Regions from separate parts of the Isoalcanivorax pacificus W11-5 genome, predicted to be linked through region 2. Evidence: predicted binding sites of a transcription regulator. Region 2 holds the regulator's gene; each other region holds the start of a gene.
What was found. Region 2 encodes FNR, which switches genes on or off when oxygen is low (the NO sensors DNR and NnrR bind a similar motif). Its sites were predicted from a motif close to TTGATNTANATCAA; they were not measured.

Region 1 (6,478 bases), 1.4 Mb from region 2:
CGGGGCGGAAGTGCTGCCCGACCACCTCCATCACCGCCGCCTTCATGGCGTCGTAGTGCTCCTCACCCGCCAGGCGCTGGATCAGGTCTGAACCGAGGTTGGAGGTCATCACCACCACGGTGTTGCGGAAGTCGACCGTGCGGCCCTGGCCATCCGTGAGGCGGCCATCGTCCAGCACTTGCAGCAGGATGTTGAACACATCCGGGTGCGCCTTCTCCACTTCGTCGAGCAGCAATACCGAGTAGGGTTTGCGCCGCACGGCTTCGGTGAGGTAGCCACCCTCTTCATAGCCGACATAGCCCGGCGGGGCACCGATCAGCCGCGCCACGGAATGTTTTTCCATGAACTCGGACATATCGATGCGCACCATGGCGTCGGTGGTATCGAACAAAAACTCCGCCAGCGATTTGCACAGCTCGGTCTTGCCCACGCCCGTCGGGCCGAGGAACAGGAAGGAGCCGTTCGGCCGGTTCGGATCGGACAGGCCGGCCCGTGAGCGGCGCACAGCGTTGGCTACCGCCTGCACGGCTTCGTCCTGGCCGACGACGCGTTTGTGCAGCGCGTCTTCCATGCGCAGCAGTTTGTCGCGCTCGCCTTCGAGCATTTTCGACACCGGGATGCCGGTCCATTTGGACACGACCTCAGCGATCTCTTCGTCGGTGACTTTGTTGCGCAGCAGTTGCGTTTCCTGCTGTTCGCGGTTTTTGGCTTCTTCCAGCTTTTTCTCCAGCGCCGGGATTTCGCCGTACTGGAGTTCAGACATGCGGTTCAGGTCACCGGCGCGGCGCGCCTGGTCCATTTCCACGCGTGCTTTTTCCAGGTCGGCCTTCACTTCCTGTTCGCCTTGCAGGGTCGCTTTTTCGGCGTCCCAGATTTCGCGCAGGTCGGCGTATTCCTTCTCGAAGCGGGCGATGTCCTCTTCGAGCTTTTCCAGGCGTTTACGACTGGCTTCGTCTTCTTCCTTGCGCAGCGCCTCGCGCTCCATCTTGAGCTGGATCAGTTTGCGGTCCAGGCGATCCATTTCTTCCGGCATGGAGTCGATTTCCATGCGGATACGGCTGCCGGCTTCGTCGATCAGGTCGATGGCTTTATCGGGCAACTGGCGGTCGGTGATGTAGCGTTGCGACAGTTTCGCGGCCGCAATGATGGCGCCGTCGGTGATTTCCACACCGTGATGCACTTCGTAGCGTTCTTTCAGGCCGCGAAGGATGGCGATGGTGTCCTCCACCGAAGGTTCGTCCACCAGCACTTTCTGGAAGCGGCGTTCCAGCGCGGCATCTTTCTCGATGTATTGCCGGTATTCATCCAGCGTGGTGGCGCCGACGCAGTGCAGTTCGCCGCGCGCCAGGGCGGGCTTGAGCATGTTGCCGGCGTCCATGGCGCCATCGGCCTTGCCAGCGCCGACCATGGTGTGCAGCTCGTCGATAAACAGGATCACGCGGCCTTCCTGTTTGGCCAGTTCGTTGAGCACGGCTTTCAGGCGCTCTTCGAACTCGCCACGGTATTTGGCACCGGCGATCAGCGCCGCCATGTCCAGCGCCAGCACGCGTTTGTCTTTCAGGCCCTCGGGTACTTCGCCGTTGACGATGCGCTGCGCCAGCCCTTCGACAATGGCCGTCTTGCCCACGCCGGGGGCACCGATGAGCACCGGGTTGTTTTTGGTGCGGCGTTGCAGCACCTGCACGGTGCGACGGATTTCGTCGTCGCGGCCGATCACCGGGTCAAGTTTGCCTTCTTCGGCGCGCGAGGTGAGATCCACCGTGTATTTGTCCAGTGCTTCGCGCTTGTCTTCGGCGTTCGGGTCGTCCACGGATTCGCCGCCGCGCACGTCGTCGATTTTCTGCGCCAGCGTGGCTTTTTTCACCCCGGCGGTTTTCATCAGCTTGCCCAGCTCGCCGGCATCATCGCAGGCCGCCAGCAACACTGCTTCGCTGGAAATGTACTGGTCGCCACGCTGTTGTGCTTCGCGGTCGGCCAGGTTCAGCAGGCTGGACAGGTTGCGCGACACCTGCACATCACCCGTGAACTGCGAGACTTTCGGCAGTTTCTCGACGGCCAGTTGCAGCGCGGTTTCCAGGTCGCCGGTGTTGATGCCGGCTTTCTGCAATAACGGACGCGCGCTGCCGCCACGGGCGCGCATCAGCGCCAGCATCAGGTGCACGGGTTCAATGGCGGTATGGCCACCGCCCACAGCCAGCGACTGGGCTTCGCCCAGCGCTTCCTGCAGGCGGCTGGTAAAACGGTCAGGACGCATCGTGGTGCCTCCGCAAAAGGTTCAGGAATTACCCCGACAAATGCGGCTCCCGCACCGTCTTTTCAAGGGTATCCAGGGTTCAGGGCAAGTCTGTGCGGCAGGCAGAGATATGACACTGATCTGTAGCAAGCTTCCTGCTCAACCCAGACGTGTTCAGAAGTAAGAACTCAAACGTGCCGCTGTTCAGGCGGCGCGTCAATCCGCAAGCCACACCAGGGTGGCAAAGCGACCGGTCTCGCCTTCATAGCGGTAGGAATAAAAACGGGAGGGGTCAGAGGCGGTACACAGGTCGCCGCCCTGCACATCGCCGACGCCTGCGGCCGCCAGCCGGCGGCTGGCCAGTTCCACCAGGCTCATGCGCCAGTGGTCGGGGGTGCTGTCCGGCCGGAACGCCGCCGCGGCGTCGGGGTCGCCGTCGACAAAGGCGGCGCGCACGTCGGCCCCCACCTGATAGCAGGGCTGGGATATGGCCGGGCCCAGCCAGACCGACAAGGGCTCGCCCTGCGGTGCCAGCAATTCAACGGTGCGTTCCAGGATGCCGGCGTGCAATCCTCGCCAGCCGGCATGCACCGCCGCCACGGCGGAACCGTCGGTGCGGGCAAACAGCGCGGGCAGGCAATCGGCGGTCAGTACGACGCAGGGCCAGCCAGGCTGGTCGGTCCAGACGGCATCGGCGGCCACTTCGCCGGCGCCGGCCTGGACGATGTCCGTGCCGTGCACCTGCTTCAGCCAGTTGGGCGGGTGCGCAGTGCCCAGCAGGCGCTGGACATGACGACGGGCGCGCTCGACGCGATCCGGGTCGTCGCCGCAGTTGCTGCCCAGGTTAAAACCGTGCCAGGGCGGCGGGGAAAAACTGCCCGCGCGGGTGGTGACACAGGCACGCACCCGGGGATGCGGCTGCCAATCCGGCGTCAGCCAGTCTGCCAGGGCCGGCAAGCCTTCCTTCGGGTGGCGCGGGTTCATCGTTCGTATTCCAGGTCGGCACGCAGTACATCCAGCAGCGCGCTCAGGTCCTCGGCCAGCGGCGCTTCGAATTCCATGTATTCGCCGCTCTCGGGGTGGATCAGCCCCAGCTTGCGGGCGTGCAGTGCCTGCCGGCGGAAGCTCTGCAGGGCCTCGCGCAGTTCCGGTGACGCGCCAGCCGGCAGGCGTATGCGGCCACCGTAGACCGGGTCGCCCACCAGCGGATAGCGCACGTGCGCCATGTGCACGCGGATCTGGTGGGTGCGGCCGGTTTCCAGCTGCACGCGGATGTGGGTGTGGCCCCGGAAACGCTGGATCAGCCGGTAGTGGGTCACGGCGTTCTTGCCGCTCTCGACCACAGCCTGCCGCTTGCGGTCCTGGGGATGGCGGCCAATCCGCGCATTCACCGTGCCGCCGCCAGTCATGACACCCACTGCCACGGCTTCGTATTCGCGGTACAGGGATTTGTCCTGCAGCTGCTCGACCAGCGAGGCATGGGCTTCCAGCGTGCGGGCCACCACCATCAGGCCGGTGGTGTCGCGGTCCAGCCGGTGCACGATGCCGGCGCGCGGCAGGCTGGCCTGGCGCTCGTCCAGGTGCAGCAGGCCATTGAGCAGGGTGCCGTCCTGGTGGCCGGCGGCCGGGTGCACCACCAGCCCGGCAGGCTTGTTGATGACGATCAGGTGTTCATCTTCATAGACAATCGGCAGCGCTACCGGCTGGGCAGTGTCGCTGACCTCGGCTTCCAGTTCAGCGTTGATCACCAGTTCTTCGCTGCCGATCAGCTTGTCCTTCGGCTTGCCGGGGCGGCCGTTGACGGTCAGGGCGCCGTTCTTGATCCAGGTCTGCAGGCGCGAGCGCGAATAGCCGTCGAACAGCTCTGCGGCCACCTGGTCCAGGCGCTGCCCGGCATGCTCGGGGGTGGCCCGGGCGCTGAGCTGAATTTTATCGGTGGCGGGGTGTCCCATAGCTGTCGTCCGTCCGGTACTGCCTGTGAATCGCCGGCGTTGGCCGGCGGGGGTATGAGTGTCTGCCGGGCAGACTACCATAAGTCTCTGATTTTTCCGGGATGTTAAGGAAGCTGGCAGGATGTGCTTAAATAGGCCGCTTCCGCGACGGCCATTGTAACGCCAGCGACGGCAACGCCAGCAATCAAAGTCAGGTCATCATGCGCGCATACACGATTTTTCTGATCTCCGCCGCCCTGCTCGCCAGTGGCTGCTCCAGCAATCCCAAGGAACGCCCCGAGCGTAGTGAGGCCCAGCAGTATGAGGAAGTGCGCAAGCAGATCGAGCGCAACAACTTCCTCACCGCCATCGACGAGCTGCGTGAGCTGGAAGCCCGCTTTCCCTACGGTGACTACGCCGAGCAGGCGCAACTGGATCTGATCTATACCCAGTACCGGGCGCTGGACTATCCCGCGACGGTCGCCTCGGCCACCCGCTTCCTGCGCAACTATCCGGCCAACGAGCACCTGGACTATGTGCTCTATATGAAGGGCCTGGCCAACTACAACCTGGAGCGCGGCCTGTTTGACCGCATCATGCACACCGACAAGGCCTCCCGCGACATGGACGCCTGGCGTGATGCCTTCAACGATTTCCAGGAGCTGGTGAGCCGCTTCCCCGACAGCCAGTATTCACCGGACGCCCGCGCCCGCATGGTGTTCATCCGCAATCAACTGGCTGAGCATGAGTTGCACGCCGCCCGCTATTACGCTCGCCGTGGCGCCTATGTGGCTGCCGCCGCCCGCGCCCGCGAGGTCGTGATTCATTATCAGGAAACGCCGTCGGTGGAAGAGGCGCTGGCGATCATGAGCCGCGCTTATCGCTCCCTCGGCGAGGCCCAGCTGTCGGACAAGAGCCTGGCGGTGCTGCGCCACAACTGGCCGGACAGCGGCTATATCAACAATGAGGGCCGCGTGGCGCTGAGTTGGTGGCCGAGTGAAGACGGCGGCCTGTTGAGCCTGCTGACCTTCGACCTGCTGTAAGCCCTGTCCGCGCCTTGGCGACCTCAGTCGCCGGGGCGCCAGCCGTTGGTGATCGGGTAACGGCGATCCTTGCCGAATGCCCGGCGGGAGACACGCGGCCCCACCGCGGACTGGCGGCGCTTGTATTCGTTGCGGTCCACCATCTGCACCACGCGATACACTTCATCCCGGTCAAAGCCGGCACGGATCACCGCCTCGGCACTGAAATCCTGTTCCACATACCGCTCGAGAATCGCATCCAGCACCGGGTAGTCCGGCAGGCTGTCCTGGTCTTTCTGGTCCGGGGCCAGTTCCGCTGACGGTGGCCGCTCGATCACCCGGCGCGGGATGATGTCCTGGCCGGCCTTGCGGTTGCGGTATTCCGACAGCCGATAGACCCAGGTCTTGAAGACGTCCTTGAGCACCGAAAAGCCACCGGCCATGTCGCCATACAGAGTGGCGTAGCCCACCGCCATTTCACTTTTATTGCCGGTCGTCAGCACCACGTAGCCGAGTTTGTTGGACAGCGCCATCAACAGCACTCCACGACAGCGCGCCTGGAGGTTTTCCTCGGTGGTGTCCCGCTGCGTGCCGGCAAAGCTCTCGGCCAGTGTGGCCATGAAGCTGTCGAACATCGGCTCGATGGACAGTTCGCGGTAATTCACTTTCAGCGTCCGGGCCTGGGCCTGGGCATCCTCACGGCTCATGCTGGCGGTGTAACGGAACGGCATCATCACTGCTTCGACGCGGTCCGGCCCGAGCGCGTCGGTGGCGATAGCGAGCGTCAGGGCGGAATCAATGCCGCCGGAGAGGCCCAGCAGCGCGCCCTTGAATCCGTTTTTGTTGACGTAGTCCCGCACCGCCAGCACCAGGGCGCGGTAGATGCGCTCTTCTTCGTCCGGCACGGTCAGGCGAGCGCCAGCCAGCTTCAACTCCCCCCCGTCGTGGGACACATCCACCGGGATCAGGGCTTCCTCGAAGAAGCCGCCCTGCACCACCACCTCGCCGGCGGCGTCCACGGCAAAGGAACCACCGTCGAACACCAGTTCGTCCTGGCCGCCGATCAGGTTGGCATAGATCACGGGCAGCTGATTATCCCTGGCGCGAGCGCGGACGTGGTCCATGCGCTCGGCATGCTTGTCGGCCCGGAAGGGGGAGGCGTTAAGGTTCAGGATCAGCTCAGCCCCGGCAGCACGGGCTGCTGCCACCGGACCGGCATGCCAGATGTCCTCGCAGATGGTCAGGCCGACCTTGAGGCCATTCAGCTCAAACACACGCGCCTGATCGCCAGG
Region 2 (6,478 bases):
ACACGGAAGGCCGCACTGCCGATTTCGCGGCATGCGTCCTGGCCGGGAGCGGTGCATTCCTGCAGCACCGCGCGACCCTGGATCAGCGCCACCGGCCAGGCACTCTGGTTGTACACACGGCCGCTGAGACGAATGCCGGTCTCCATGCCACGGGCCTGTTCCACACTCAGGCGCACCTGGTCCGGCGCAATGACGACCATGGCCTGATCGGCCGTGCGCCAGTAGCCCACCCCGAACAGCAGCGCCCCGATCACCACCACGGCCAGCACAAAGGCAAACAGCCGGCGATCCACACGCCAACTGCTCCAGAGCACCACCGCAATGGCGACCAGGCCTGCACACACCAGTAATACACGCAGCATAGTTCCATCCTGTCTGGCCACCGGCCACAGCGCCGATGGGTTGTACCTGTCGCAGTGAAAGGCCGGGCGGGCGAGGCGCCCGCCCGTGGGCCTGATATACTCCCGCGCCAGTATCGCAAGAGGTTGATCATGCTGATTGTAGTTTCGCCTGCCAAGACACTGGATTACCAATCCGATATTCCGCGCCTGCGCACCACCCGGCCCCGTATGCTCGAACAGAGCAGTGAACTGGTCGCCCAGCTCCGTCATCTCGACCCGCCGGCGCTGGCCAGCCTGATGCATGTCAGCGATGCCATCGCGTCATTGAACGTCGCGCGCTTTGCCGAATGGAGTGCGGAGATGCCCCCGGAGCAAGCACGCCCGGCGTTGTTTGCCTTCAAGGGCGATGTCTATACCGGCCTGGATGTGTCGCGCTTCAGCCGTGATGATCTGCAGCAGGCGCAGCAACGGTTGCGCATTCTTTCCGGGCTGTATGGGCTGCTGCGTCCGCTGGACATGATGCGACCTTACCGGCTGGAAATGGGCACACGGTTTGCCAACCATGCCGGTCCGGACCTGTACAGTTTCTGGGATGAGCGCATTACCGCGCTGTTGAACAAGGATTTGCGTGCCGCCGGCACCGATGTGCTGGTGAACCTGGCGTCGAATGAATATTTTCGTGCGGTGCGGCAGAAGGTATTGCAGGCCCGCGTTGTCACGCCGGTCTTTCAGGACGAGAAGAGTGGGCAGTACAAGGTGATCAGCTTCTACGCCAAGAAGGCACGCGGGCTGATGGCAGCCTGGATTCTGCAGCAGCAGATACAGCAGCCGGAACAATTACGTGAGTTCAAGGTGGCAGGTTACCGCTTTCATGCCGCCGCGTCCGACGGGGATACACTGGTGTTCCGTCGCCGGGAAGCGGATCAGTGACTGGCAGGACAGGGTGCTCAGTCAGCACCCTGTCCGAACTCGCCCCGGGCAGACAGCAGGCCCAGGCGCAGGCCATCCCAGGCCAGGTCCAGACCATCACGGATATCTTCCAGCGCCAGCTCGCTCTGGCTTTCCAGATCGGCGATCTTCGCGCGCAGTGTGTCGCTGCGTTGCTTCAGTTCGGCCAGCCGCTCACGGGCCTGGTCACGCAGTTCTTCATTGATGTCTTCCATGCGGTGCTGGAAACGATCGAACTGGTACTCCCAGTCCTCCAGCCGTTGACGCAGATGTTGCAGATAATCGCTGAGGCGGTTCATGCGGTTGTGCTCCTTGCCGTGTTGTCGTTCCCTGAGTATGTGCCGTTCCCCGGCACGCCGTGTTGATACAGATCAGCCCGCCGCGTTCAGTCCTGCCATGGCGAGCTGAAATGTTCATCCTTGACTACCAGCAGGTCGCCACTGGCCTGCTGGGCAATTTTTTCCGCCGTGCTGCCGAGCAGCAAACGGCGCAACGGGCCGCGGTGCACGGTGCCGAGCACCAGCAGTAGCGGCATGTGCATGCTCTGGTATTCGGCCAGCGCGGCGGCGGGGCTGCCTTCCAGCAGCACATGGCGCTCCGCTCCCAGCCCGGCCTGCTCGGCCAGCGCGCTCAGGCGATTCTGGTAGTAGTCGCGCAGATTGCCGGAGGTGTCCACGTAGCTGGGAATGGCTTCGCCGGCGATCAGGATCAGTGCCTCGTCCGGGTGCTCGATCACATGTGCCAGATCCAGCGAGCTGTCGAGTACATCGCTCATTTCGCGCGCGGCACGTACGATGGCAGCATTGAGGCCTTCCAGCCGGCCTTCATCGTGATCCGGGTCGACAGCGGCCAGCACCGGCACGTCGCCCACCCAGGGCGCGTCATTGACGCACAGAACAGAACAGGGTGCCTTGCGCAGCAATTGCCAGTGGCGCGGTGTCAGCAGCAGGCGCTTGAGCGGATGGCTGTCGTCGCCGGCATGCACCACCACCAGCGCCGGACGAGTGTCGAGCACGGCGTCGCGCAATGCTTCGTCATCGTCTTTGACCCATTCGATACGGATATCCACATCAAGGTCCTGGGCGCCGCACTCATCCAGCAAGGCCTCAATGCGCGCCTGCCAACCGTGGTTGACGGCTTTGCGGGCCTGAATCAATGGCGAGGACTCATCGCCGGCGGCACGCACCAGCGCAGCAGAATAGGCATTGACGAACACCACCAGTGGAGCGCGCATGCCTCTGGCCAGGCGAACTCCCTTGATCAGCGCCACCTGCGGCGCCTTGAGCTGGCTGTCGAGAACGACGAATACCGGTTGCATGAGCACTCCTTGTTGTCCCGGTCAACCTGCGTGCAGACGACCCTCGCCACACAGGCGTGGGCGGTCGAGGATTTCCACCTCGCGACCCTCTACCCGAATCAATCCCTGCTGCTGGAACCGGGTAAATATGCGGCTGACCGTTTCGACGGCGAGACCGAGATAATTGGCGATGTCGTAGCGTGACATGGGCAGCCGGAAAATGCGATTGGACAATCCGCGGCGCTGCTGCCGTGCCGCAATGGTGGTCAGCAAGGAGGCAATGCGGTCGTCGGCGGATTTCTTGCTCAACAGCATGTGCAGCGCACGGTCTTCCTGGATCTCGCGGCTCATCAGGCTGAAAAAGTGATGCTGCAGGCTGGGAATGCGGCTGGAAAGTGTTTCCAGGTGGGTAAAGGGAATCTCGCACACGGTCGATGTCTCCAGCGCCTTGGCGGAGGAGATGTGATAGGCGGTGCTGATGCCGTCCATGCCGACAATTTCACCCGGCAGATAGAACCCCGTCACCTGTTCCTCGCCATCTTCCGACATGGCGTAGGTTTTCAGCGCGCCGCTGCGCACGGCGTACACTGCCTCGAACGAGTCCGCAGCCCGGTACAGGTGCTCGCCACGTTTGAGCGCACGTCCCCGGCGGATGATGCGGTCCAGCTCATCCAGCTGCGCCGGCTCCACGGCCAGTGGCAGGCAAATCTGACTGAGACTGCAGTCGTTACAGGATACTCGGGCAGCCAAGGGGGTCTCCCTGTGTTGGTGCGCTATCGCCATGCGGATGTTCATTATACGGCTCCTGTGTCCGGCCTGCAGGTCTCAAATGATGCGGCTGAAGCGCACTGTGTCGGCCGGGCTGTGATAACGGTCAAAACACATCGCCACGGCGCGGGCGGCGAGCCGTCCGCTGTCGGTCAGGTGCAGCCGCCGGCCATCGCGCCGTACCAGCCCGTCTCGTTCGAACGCCGCCAGCGCGGCCAGTTCATCGGCAAAGTAGTGTGTTGTCTGGATGGCCCAGCGGTCATCGAAGGCTGCCAGGTCCACTTCCAGGTGGCAGAGCAGTGACATGATCATGTCGCGCCGGATCTGGTCATCCCGGTCCAGGACATAGCCCTGCGCGACCGGCATTTCGTCGTTCTGCACCGCCGACTGCCAGGTATCGATCTGGCGGTGGTTCTGGGCATACAGGGCACCGATCTGGCTGATTGCCGAGATACCCATGCCGAGCAGGTCTGCATCGCCGTACAGGCTGTAGCCCTGGAAATTGCGATGCAGTGTGCCCGAGCTCTGCGCCATGGCCATGGCGTCGGAGGGCAGGGCGAAATGATCCATGCCGATAAACACGTAGCCGGCGTCGGCGAACAGGTCGCCGGCACGCACCAGCATGCGCAGCTTCTCCATCGGCGCGGGCAGGGCGGCTTCGGAGATCTGCCGCTGGACCTTGAAGCGGGCGGGCAGGTGAGCGTAGTTGTACAGGGAAATACGGTCCGGGCGCAGCGCCAGCAACTGCTCCACGGTGCGCGCCAGGCTCGATTCCGATTGCCATGGCAGGCCGTAGATCAGGTCCACGCTGGTCGAGCGGAAGCCGAAGTCACGCGCCGCGTCGACCACCTCGCGCACGCTGTCATAGGGCTGTACGCGGTTGACGGCCTGCTGCACCCGGGCATCCAGGTCCTGCACACCGATGCTGACACGATTGAAACCCAGGCCGCGCAACAGGCTGATACGGCTGCGCGTGACGGTGCGCGGGTCCAGCTCAATGCCGTAATCACCACGGTCGTTGTCCAGCAAGCGGAAATGGCGTCCGGTCTGGTGCATCAGGCGGGTCAACTGGCCGTCGTCGAGGAAGGTGGGGGTGCCACCGCCCCAATGGATCTGCACTACCGGACGCTGACTGTCCACGAGCGCGCTTTTCTGCGCCATCTCGGCCAGCAGCGTGTCCAGATAAGGCGTTGCGAGACGTTTGTCCCCGGTCACGATGCGATTGCAGGCACAGTAGTAGCAGACGTGCTCACAGAACGGCAGGTGCATGTACAGTGACAGTGGGCGGCGTTCGGCATTGCCCGCGCTCAGGGCATCAAGGTAGTCCTGGTGGGTTACTTCCTCATGGAAGCAATGGGCGGGTGGATAGGACGTGTAGCGGGGCCCCGGCCCGCCATAGCGTTGAATGATGTCAGTACTCCAGGCGCTCATGCAGCCTCCACACCGGGCATTGCCATGAAAAGAGATCCCCCGATCACCGTATACCGGCGCATCATGGCACGTCGGGGCAGGCATCTATTGATCCATATCAATAAACTGGCCGACGGTTCTGTACCGAATAAATCACTTTATGTTTTACAGATAACCTATTGATTGAAATAGCGACATGATGGCCAATTGACCGCAACCAACCCGCCGACAACAATGGGAGCATCAGGCAAGCGGGCGGGTAACAGGGGGTGGCCATGTTCTCACGATTGCTGGTAGTGCTTTCCGGCGACGGGCAGGCAGATCAGGTCTTGCTGCGCCGCGCCGCCGCGCTGCGCCAGGCAGACACCCGGCTGTGTCTCTGGCGTCCGGTACGCAGCCCGCTCGGTGGCCTGGACTATCGCTTCCTGACCCCGGAACTGCGCCAGCAGGTCCGTCACCGCAGCCTGGCCACCGCCCGTGCCGGGCTGGATGAACTCACGGCGGTCCTGCGTGCCGAGGGTTGGCCGGTAAACTACACGCTGACCTGGCTTGAAAAAGACGCTGCGGCATTACTGCACGACACCGTCTGCCAGCAGCAGGCCTCCCTGATACTGATGCGTCGCGATCCCGGCACACTCTCGAGCGACCTGCGGCACTTCCTGCGGCTGGAACAACAGGCCTGCCTCTGGCTGGTGGATACCGACAACAGCCTGCCACCCCAGCGGCTGATCGCCGCGCTGGACACCGGCGCCCACGCTGCCGGCTGCGTCCCGGCCGAGCGTCTGGCCCGACACGCTGCAACGCTGGCCATGCGCCTGTCCATTCCGCTGGAATTGCTGACCGTGGTGCCACAACTGGGCTGGCTGGGAGAATTCGGCGATCTCACCCACGCCCAGGACGATGTGCTCGCCACTCACAGCCAGCGCCTCCAGGTCTTGCGTGGTCTGGCTGCGGAGCAGGGCAGTGGGGTGCCACCAGAAGCGCATCTGTGCGAAGGCGACGCCGGGCCGGCGCTGGTGACCTGGATGAACGACCTGCAGCGGGCCGGTTACAACCGTGTGATGCTGATGATGGGGTGCGGCCAATTGGCCGGCGGCCTGAGCAGTTTCTGGCGCAGTACCATTCCGGAGAAGGTGATGGCCCGGGTCAGCGGGGATTTGTGCATCCTGCCAACCCCGGCTGCGGATGCCGATGACAGCCTGGCTGCCGCTGGTCTGTCACAGGCGGAATAGCCGGTTGTTGAAGAGCAGCCTGTGCTGACGGCTTGATCTGGCCGTCAGCACATCGCAAGGGTGGCTTGCAACAGCCTCAAAAGAGGCTTTTTCAACGCCCCGTCAGGGAACCGACTGCTCTGCCAGGAAGGTCTGCACCGCCTCGACCGTGCCGGACGGATCTTCTTCCTGCGGCACGTGTCCCAGGCCGGGGAACAGGCGCAGCGTGTTATTCGGCAGGTCCTGATGGAAGCGGGTGGCGCTGTCCGGCGGAATAAGCCGGTCCTGGTCGCCCCAGATGATCAGCGCCGGCATGTTCAGTGTGGCCAGCCGCGCCGGCGCGTCCTCGGTGCCGCGCGCCTCGCGGAAACGCGCCGCCAGGGCGGCACGGTTGCCTTCACGCAGGGTCAGATCGTAGTAACGGTCGACCAGTGCTGGCGTTACACGATCCGGGTTGCCGTACACACTGCGCACGCTGGATTCGACCATGCCGCGCGGCAGCA
Region 3 (6,478 bases), 1.6 Mb from region 2:
GACATCTTCCACCAGCACATTGATGTTTTCGTAACTGGCCACTTCATCCGCGCCGTCGCGGATAAAACCGATGAACTGTTCGAGGATCGCGTCCATGTCCTCGATGTCGCCAATGATGCCTTCGGAAAGTTCTTCATCCGCAATAAACTCCGCCGACAGCCGCAGGCGCGTCAGCGGCGTACGCAGGTCGTGCGACACGCCCGCCAACAACAGTGCGCGATCACGCTGCGCCTGCGCCAGCTCGCGTGTCATGCGGTTGAAGGCGCGGTTCACCGCATTGATTTCTTCCGGCCCGTTGCGATCATTCAGCGGCGGCACCGGATCACCCCGGCCCACCACGGCAGCCACCTGTTCCAGTCGTTTCAGGGGCCGGTTCAGACCGCGCGCGATCAGCAGGCCCGCGATCACCGCGAACAACGGCACGGTCACACCCCAGCCCACCAGCAGGTAACGGTCGTAATCACGGAAAAAGGTCATCGGCACGCGCAGCCACTGCCCCTGAAACGAGGGTGTATTGATCCACAGCACCGGACGACGGCTGTCCTCAAAACGGATATTTACCGGCTCACCAAACAGTTCCTCGATCTCCAACCGGAAACTGTTCACCACCGGCCGGCTGATCAATGGCACCTGGCTGTCCTCGGCGGACGGCGGCGTGGCCATCATGATGCCGCTCACCTCGCCCAGCCGGGCAGCGGCTTCTGCGTCGCGGGTTTCTTCGTATACCGACAGCTCTGCCTGCAACAGCGTCAGGCGCGAATATTCCCGGATACCCGGCAGGTAGGCATTGCGCGCAAAGAACCACAGCGTCAGCACCTGAGTCAGGAAAATCACCAGACCGACCACCACCGCTGAGCGGGCAAAGGCGGTTCTGGGAAGCAGGTTGATGCGCATGCAGTACATTCCTGTCGAGGGACGTGCGGACGAGCTGCACTCATACTAACCGAAAGCCCCCGGCCGCGCTTTCCTGCGCCGCCCCCTTGTTTCAGGGTGCCGCTTGCCCTGTTCCGGTTTTTACACTGCCTGTCTTTCCTCTCACGACAGGACGTTCATCATGACTGCATTCGCTTACCGGCTGCCCTGGTGCGCCGCCCTTCTCGCCACCACGCTGCTCAGTGCCTGCGGTGGCGACGGCGGCAGCCGCCAGAACCCCAATGGCCTGCACGGCACCGCCGCCGTGGGCGCCGGCATCGCCAGTGGCACCGTCTCTGCCCGGTGCGCCGACGGCACCGGCTTTACCGATACCGTTACCACCGCGGCCAACGGCACCTGGCGCGGTAGCCTGGCCAGCGCTGCCGCGCTGCCGTGCGCATTGCGTGTGGAAGGCGGCACGCCCGTGGTCACGCTCTACAGCCTGGCCACCCGGGCCGGCAATGTGAACATTACGCCACTGACCGACCTGGCGCTGGCGTTGCAGATCAATGCGCTGTCCGGCCAGGCGCTGCCGGACTGGTTCGCCGACCCGGCCACTGGCGATGCCGGCCTGGACACGCTGGCTCCGCAGCTGGCCAGCGCGGCCACGGCGCTGCGCACCGCGCTGGTCAACGCGGGCTACACCCCGCCGGGCAGCTGGCCCAACGGCAGCACGGCGCCCTTTACGGCGCCCTTCACCGCCAACCCGGCCAGCGACCCGTATGACCAGTTGCTGGAACAGCTCGGCGACGGCAGCCAGGGGAGCGGCCTGGACAGCCATGAGGCGTTGCGCGCCAGTTTCACCAGCGGCGCCAGCCTGCCGCAAGCGCCAGCGAGCGGCGGCACAGGCAGCGGCACCTCCGCAGCCACGGTGAACGCCGCGCTGACCGGCACCTACTCGCTGGTGTTCTATGCGGGCGGCGGCGAAGGCTGCGGCAACGCCTGTGATTTCGTCGACGAACAGGCCGTGAGCGTGGTGGTCGGCGAGGACAACACACTGAGCATTGAGGGCACGGTACTCGGCAATCCTTACCACCGTCTTTTTGGCGGCACCCCGCACCTGCCAGAAATCATCTGGCGCGATGGCGACGTGGAGTACGCGCTGAGCAGCAACGACACCGGCACTTTCAATGAAATCAACGTCGGCGATGCCTCACGCCCGCAGGGCCCGTTCGGCGTGCCGGTGTTCCTCGGCCAGTTGCGCGCCGAACAGGCGGACACGCCCGCTGCCGAAAAGCTCGGCCCGCTGAACGGTGTCTATTCGTCGACGCTGGTGGAAAAATCACCGACTTTCAGCGGCAACAGCGCCCTGACACCTGGCAGCAGTGTCTTTGTGGAGATTGATGCACAGGGCGTTGTCACCGTGGACGGCTATCAGTTCGACCCGGCAGACCCCAGCTACCGTTTTAACGATTACACCACCAACCCGAGCCGTCCCGAATTTGCCTACCACCTGAGCAGAGAGGAAAGCGCCTCGCAGACACTGAGCTTTGATGTGATTGTCAGCCCGGACATGCTGATACCCGTGGCGTGGCGCCTGACACGCACGACACAGCTTGGCGAGGGTGTCTTTTCCAGCAGCACGATAGAACTGGAGGAACGCCCCTTGCCGGACGAAGAGACAGCACTCCTGAGCGAACTCAAGGCACTGGGCGACATTACGCTGACGGTGATCGAGGATGACACCAGCTACAACAGCGGCTACGCGCTGTGCGATGTGCTGCGCCTGAGTGTCAGCGACGACGGCGCCGTCAACAGCTGGCGCTATGCACTGGTGAAGGCGAGCAACGGCACCACGCTGTCATCGGAATTTTACCGCCGAAGCTACGGTCGTTATGTTGAAGAAAGCGGGGGCCGTCGCATCGGCTTCCTGCGCAACCACCTTCTGCTGCGTGAGGACAATCAGGTGGAAGTGCAAGCCCGCTTCCTCGGCAACCTGAAAGACCGCGCCAGCAGCGACCCGGCGGAAATCAGCGCCGCCGGTTGCGCCAGCAACTGACGCCTGCTCTGCCCGGCCGCCATGCGGCCGGGCAGAATCCGGCCAGACCTTGATGCACGTCAGTGCATGCCCTGTTGCCCCGGTTACTCTCGGTACGGACCAGGACAACAAGATGACCCGCCATGCGCCGAGATCCTATCGTGCTGTTCGACAACGGCCAGCACCGCTGCCTGTGCTTTGACAATCTGGTCAGCGGCGATGGCGTGCAGTCGAACCAGTTCCTGATTCTCGACCAGGACGAGTCGATGCTGCTCGACCCCGGCGGCGATCTCACCTATACGCCGCTGTCGCTCGCGCTTTCACGGCACATGAAGGTAGAGACACTGACCTATGTGTTCGCCTCGCACCAGGACCCGGACATCATCGCCTCACTGGACAAATGGCTGCTGCATACCCGCGCCCGCGTCATCTGTTCAAAACTCTGGGCACGCTTTCTGCCCCATCTCACCGCGCACTACCTGAGTATTCTGCGCGACATCAACACCTATGAACGGATTATCGCGCTGCCGGATGCTGGCGATCGCATCCGGCTCGGCGACAGCATGCTGTACGCCGTGCCAGCGCATTTCCTGCACTCCGTGGGTAATTTCCAGTTGTATGATCCGGTCAGCCGCATCCTGTTTTCCGGCGATATGGGCGCCTCACTGGTGGACGACGCCAGCCCGGTCACGGATTTCCAGGCCCATATTCCCCACATGCTCGGCTTCCACCGTCGCTATATGGCCAGCCAGCAGGTGACACGCCTGTGGGCAAACATGGTGCGCGAAATGGATGTGGCGATGATCGTGCCTCAGCACGGCCGCCCGCTGGCCGGCCGTGAAATGATCACGGCGTTTCTCGACTGGATCAGCGCCTTGCCCTGCGGGCTGGACCTGATGACGCAACGCGATTTCCAACTCCCCGCCTGACCCTGCCCCCCTGTTTCAGGAGGTAGACAGCCCCGCCAGAATCAACCAGGGTTCACCAGTCCGAGGTTGACGGCCTTGAGCGTCGCTTCCGCCCGGCTGTTGACCTGTAGCTTGCTGTAGATACCTTTCATGTAGCTGGCTGCGGTGTGGTGGGAAATCCCCAGTTTTTCCGCCGCATGGCGGACACTCAGCCCTTTGGCAATCAGCGTCAGCAGATCCTGCTCCCGTTGTGTGAGCGGCGCCTCCATCGGGCTCGGCGCGGGCTGGAAATGCTGCAGCACACGGCGGGCAATGGAGGAGGACAGCGGTGGACGTCCCGCAAGAATGCCGGACAGCTGGCTGGCAAATTCCTCCTCGGTGTCGTCCTTGAGCAGATAGCCGCTGGCGCCGGCACGCAGGGCACCGAACAGATGTTCGGCGTCGTCGAAAATGGTGGTGACGATGCACTGGGCTTTCGGGTTGGCCTGACGGAACGGCGCGATCAGTGACATGCCGTCGCCGTCGGGCAACCCCAGGTCCAGCAACACCAGGTCATAGCGGTGGGCCGCGATGGCCTGGCGCGCGCCGGCCAGATTGCCGGCCTCGTCGATGCGTTCCGGGTGCAACAGCGGCTGCACCTGCTCACGCAGCCACAGGGCCACGTCGGGCAGGTCTTCCACAATCAGAATGTGTTTGATCGCTGGCATCGATACGCTCCGGCGTTGATTCACGGCGTGAAGACAGCCGGGGTGCAAGCATCAGGATGCTGGCAAACCGGATGACACGAACCGCCCATTATTAGACGGCGGCGACTGGCCAGATCAACCCCTGGAAACGGGGGAGGGGCACAGGCCACACTACACCGCGGGGAATGGAACGGAGACGGGGAACGCAGCATGTGGTCACTGAAAACAAAAATTGCCGCCGGCCTGGTGCTGGTGGTGGCGTACGGCTTGCTGGCCATCGGCGTGGCGCTGTCGCTACCGGGCAGCAATGTGGTGTTCGCTACCGACGGCGATCAACTCGTCGCATCGCTGCCCGGTCACCGTACCGTGACGGTGAGTGCTTTCAGCGACGGCCAGCGGGACGTTCCGGCGACAGCACGGCTGGTGGTGGAAGAGCCGGACGTACTGCCGGACTATGCGGCTCTCAACACACTTTTCGCCACGCACCAGTGGCTGGCCGCCTCATTGGCCCAGGGCACGCTGCAACTGCGCGACACGCAGGGCGCACTGCATCCGCTTACGCCGCAGCCCCGGCACCTGACCGCGCTGCCGGGGCTGTTCTGGCTGCAACTGGTGTGCGGCCTCGCCGGCATGATGATCTGCCTGCTGGTGTGGGTGCCGGCCCAGCGCGACATCGCCCTGCATTCCTTTGCCCTGACCGGGCTCAGCTATGTGCTGTTCTCGTCCGCCGCCGCGATCTACAGCACGCGCGACCTGTTCATTCCCGGCCAATTGTTCATGTGGCTGTCCGGCCTCAACCATGTGGGCGCGCTGCTGTTCTCCGCCTCGCTGGGTGCCTTCCTGTGGAACTATCCGCGCAGGGCGCCAGCCTCCGCCTGGACGTTCGCGTTCTATGCGGCCTTTGCCGTGGCCATTGTCATCGACCAGGGGCAATGGGTCGCCACACCGGTGGCCGGTTTTCATCTTTGGGTGATGGGGATTTTCCTGCTCGGGCTGCTGGGCGCCGCCTGGCAAGGCTGGCAAACACGTGGTCACGCCAGCCACCGCGCGGCACTGCGCTGGGTGGTGCTGTCGATCGTGGCCGGCACCACCTTTTTCGCCGGCGGCATGATTCTGCCGGCCATTCTGCAGGTGGCATTGCCCGCCTCCCAGGGCCTGCTGTTCACCACCTTCCTGCTGATGTATGCCGGCATGGCGCTGGGGGTCGTCCGGCACCGCCTGTTCGATCTGGAGCGCTGGTGGTTCTCGCTGTGGGCCTGGCTGCTGGGCGGGCTGCTGGTGATGCTCACGGATCTGCTGCTGGCGATGCTGTTGTCACTGTCCGGCCCGATTACGCTGACATTGTCGATGGCGCTGGTGGGCTGGTTTTACTTTCCCGTGCGCCAGTATGTATGGGGCAAGCTGTTCCTGCGCAATCAGCCGGGCCTTGAGACATGGCTGTCCCGCGCATTGCCGGCCATGCTGACTGCCCAGCAGGCACAGCAGGACCAGTCCGGCGTGGAACAAGCGCTCAGCGCAGTGTTTCGCCCTCTGGTGCAGGAGCGATTACCCGTCCGCGCGGCCCGATGCAGCGTCCAGGACAACGGCGAGAGCCTGCACGTGCCCGACCCGGTCGGGCCACAAACCTATCTGCTCAGGCACGCCCACGAAGGCGAGCGGCTGTTCACCCGGCACGATGTGGAGATCGCCAGCCTGGTGCTGTCACTGCATGAACTGGTGAGCCAGACACGCACCGCACGGGCCGAAGGTGCCAGTGAAGAACGCAGCCGTATTCGCCGCGACATTCATGATGACCTGGGCGCCAAACTGCTGCATCTGCTGCACCACTGCGCCGACGACACCAAACCACTGGTGCGCGAGGCCATCCGCGACCTGCGCGATCTGCTGAGAAACATGGAAGGACATTCGCTGTCGCTGGAAGCAGCTGCCTCGCAATGGCACGAGGAAACGGCCCGGCGCTGTGCGGATCACACCGTGACCCTGCAGTGGCAGGA

Region 1: clpB (ATP-dependent chaperone ClpB) is a predicted target of FNR. The motif match lies at 2,370-2,383, and genes of this name have one in related genera.
Region 3: S7S_RS02145 (oxygen-binding di-iron domain-containing protein) is a predicted target of FNR. The motif match lies at 2,961-2,974, and genes of this name have one in related genera.

Annotation. Positions count from the first base shown of each region.
Region 1 is NZ_CP004387.1:697,738-704,215, reverse strand. Features, by position in the region: gene clpB (ATP-dependent chaperone ClpB) at 1-2,254, opposite strand, end outside; gene pgeF (peptidoglycan editing factor PgeF) at 2,450-3,217, opposite strand; gene rluD (23S rRNA pseudouridine(1911/1915/1917) synthase RluD) at 3,214-4,185, opposite strand; gene S7S_RS03300 (outer membrane protein assembly factor BamD) at 4,386-5,207, shown strand; gene S7S_RS03295 (NAD+ synthase) at 5,231-6,478, opposite strand, start outside.
Region 2 is NZ_CP004387.1:2,054,018-2,060,495, forward strand. Features, by position in the region: gene S7S_RS09265 (hypothetical protein) at 1-362, opposite strand, end outside; gene yaaA (peroxide stress protein YaaA) at 492-1,271, shown strand; gene S7S_RS09275 (sll1863 family stress response protein) at 1,289-1,588, opposite strand; gene S7S_RS09280 (universal stress protein) at 1,675-2,607, opposite strand; gene fnr (fumarate/nitrate reduction transcriptional regulator Fnr) at 2,629-3,336, opposite strand; gene hemN (oxygen-independent coproporphyrinogen III oxidase) at 3,412-4,785, opposite strand; gene S7S_RS09295 (adenine nucleotide alpha hydrolase family protein) at 5,040-5,996, shown strand; gene S7S_RS09300 (alpha/beta fold hydrolase) at 6,099-6,478, opposite strand, start outside.
Region 3 is NZ_CP004387.1:447,878-454,355, reverse strand. Features, by position in the region: gene S7S_RS02155 (ATP-binding protein) at 1-894, opposite strand, end outside; gene S7S_RS02150 (hypothetical protein) at 1,055-2,911, shown strand; gene S7S_RS02145 (oxygen-binding di-iron domain-containing protein) at 3,034-3,819, shown strand; gene S7S_RS02140 (response regulator) at 3,861-4,505, opposite strand; gene S7S_RS02135 (sensor histidine kinase) at 4,695-6,478, shown strand, end outside.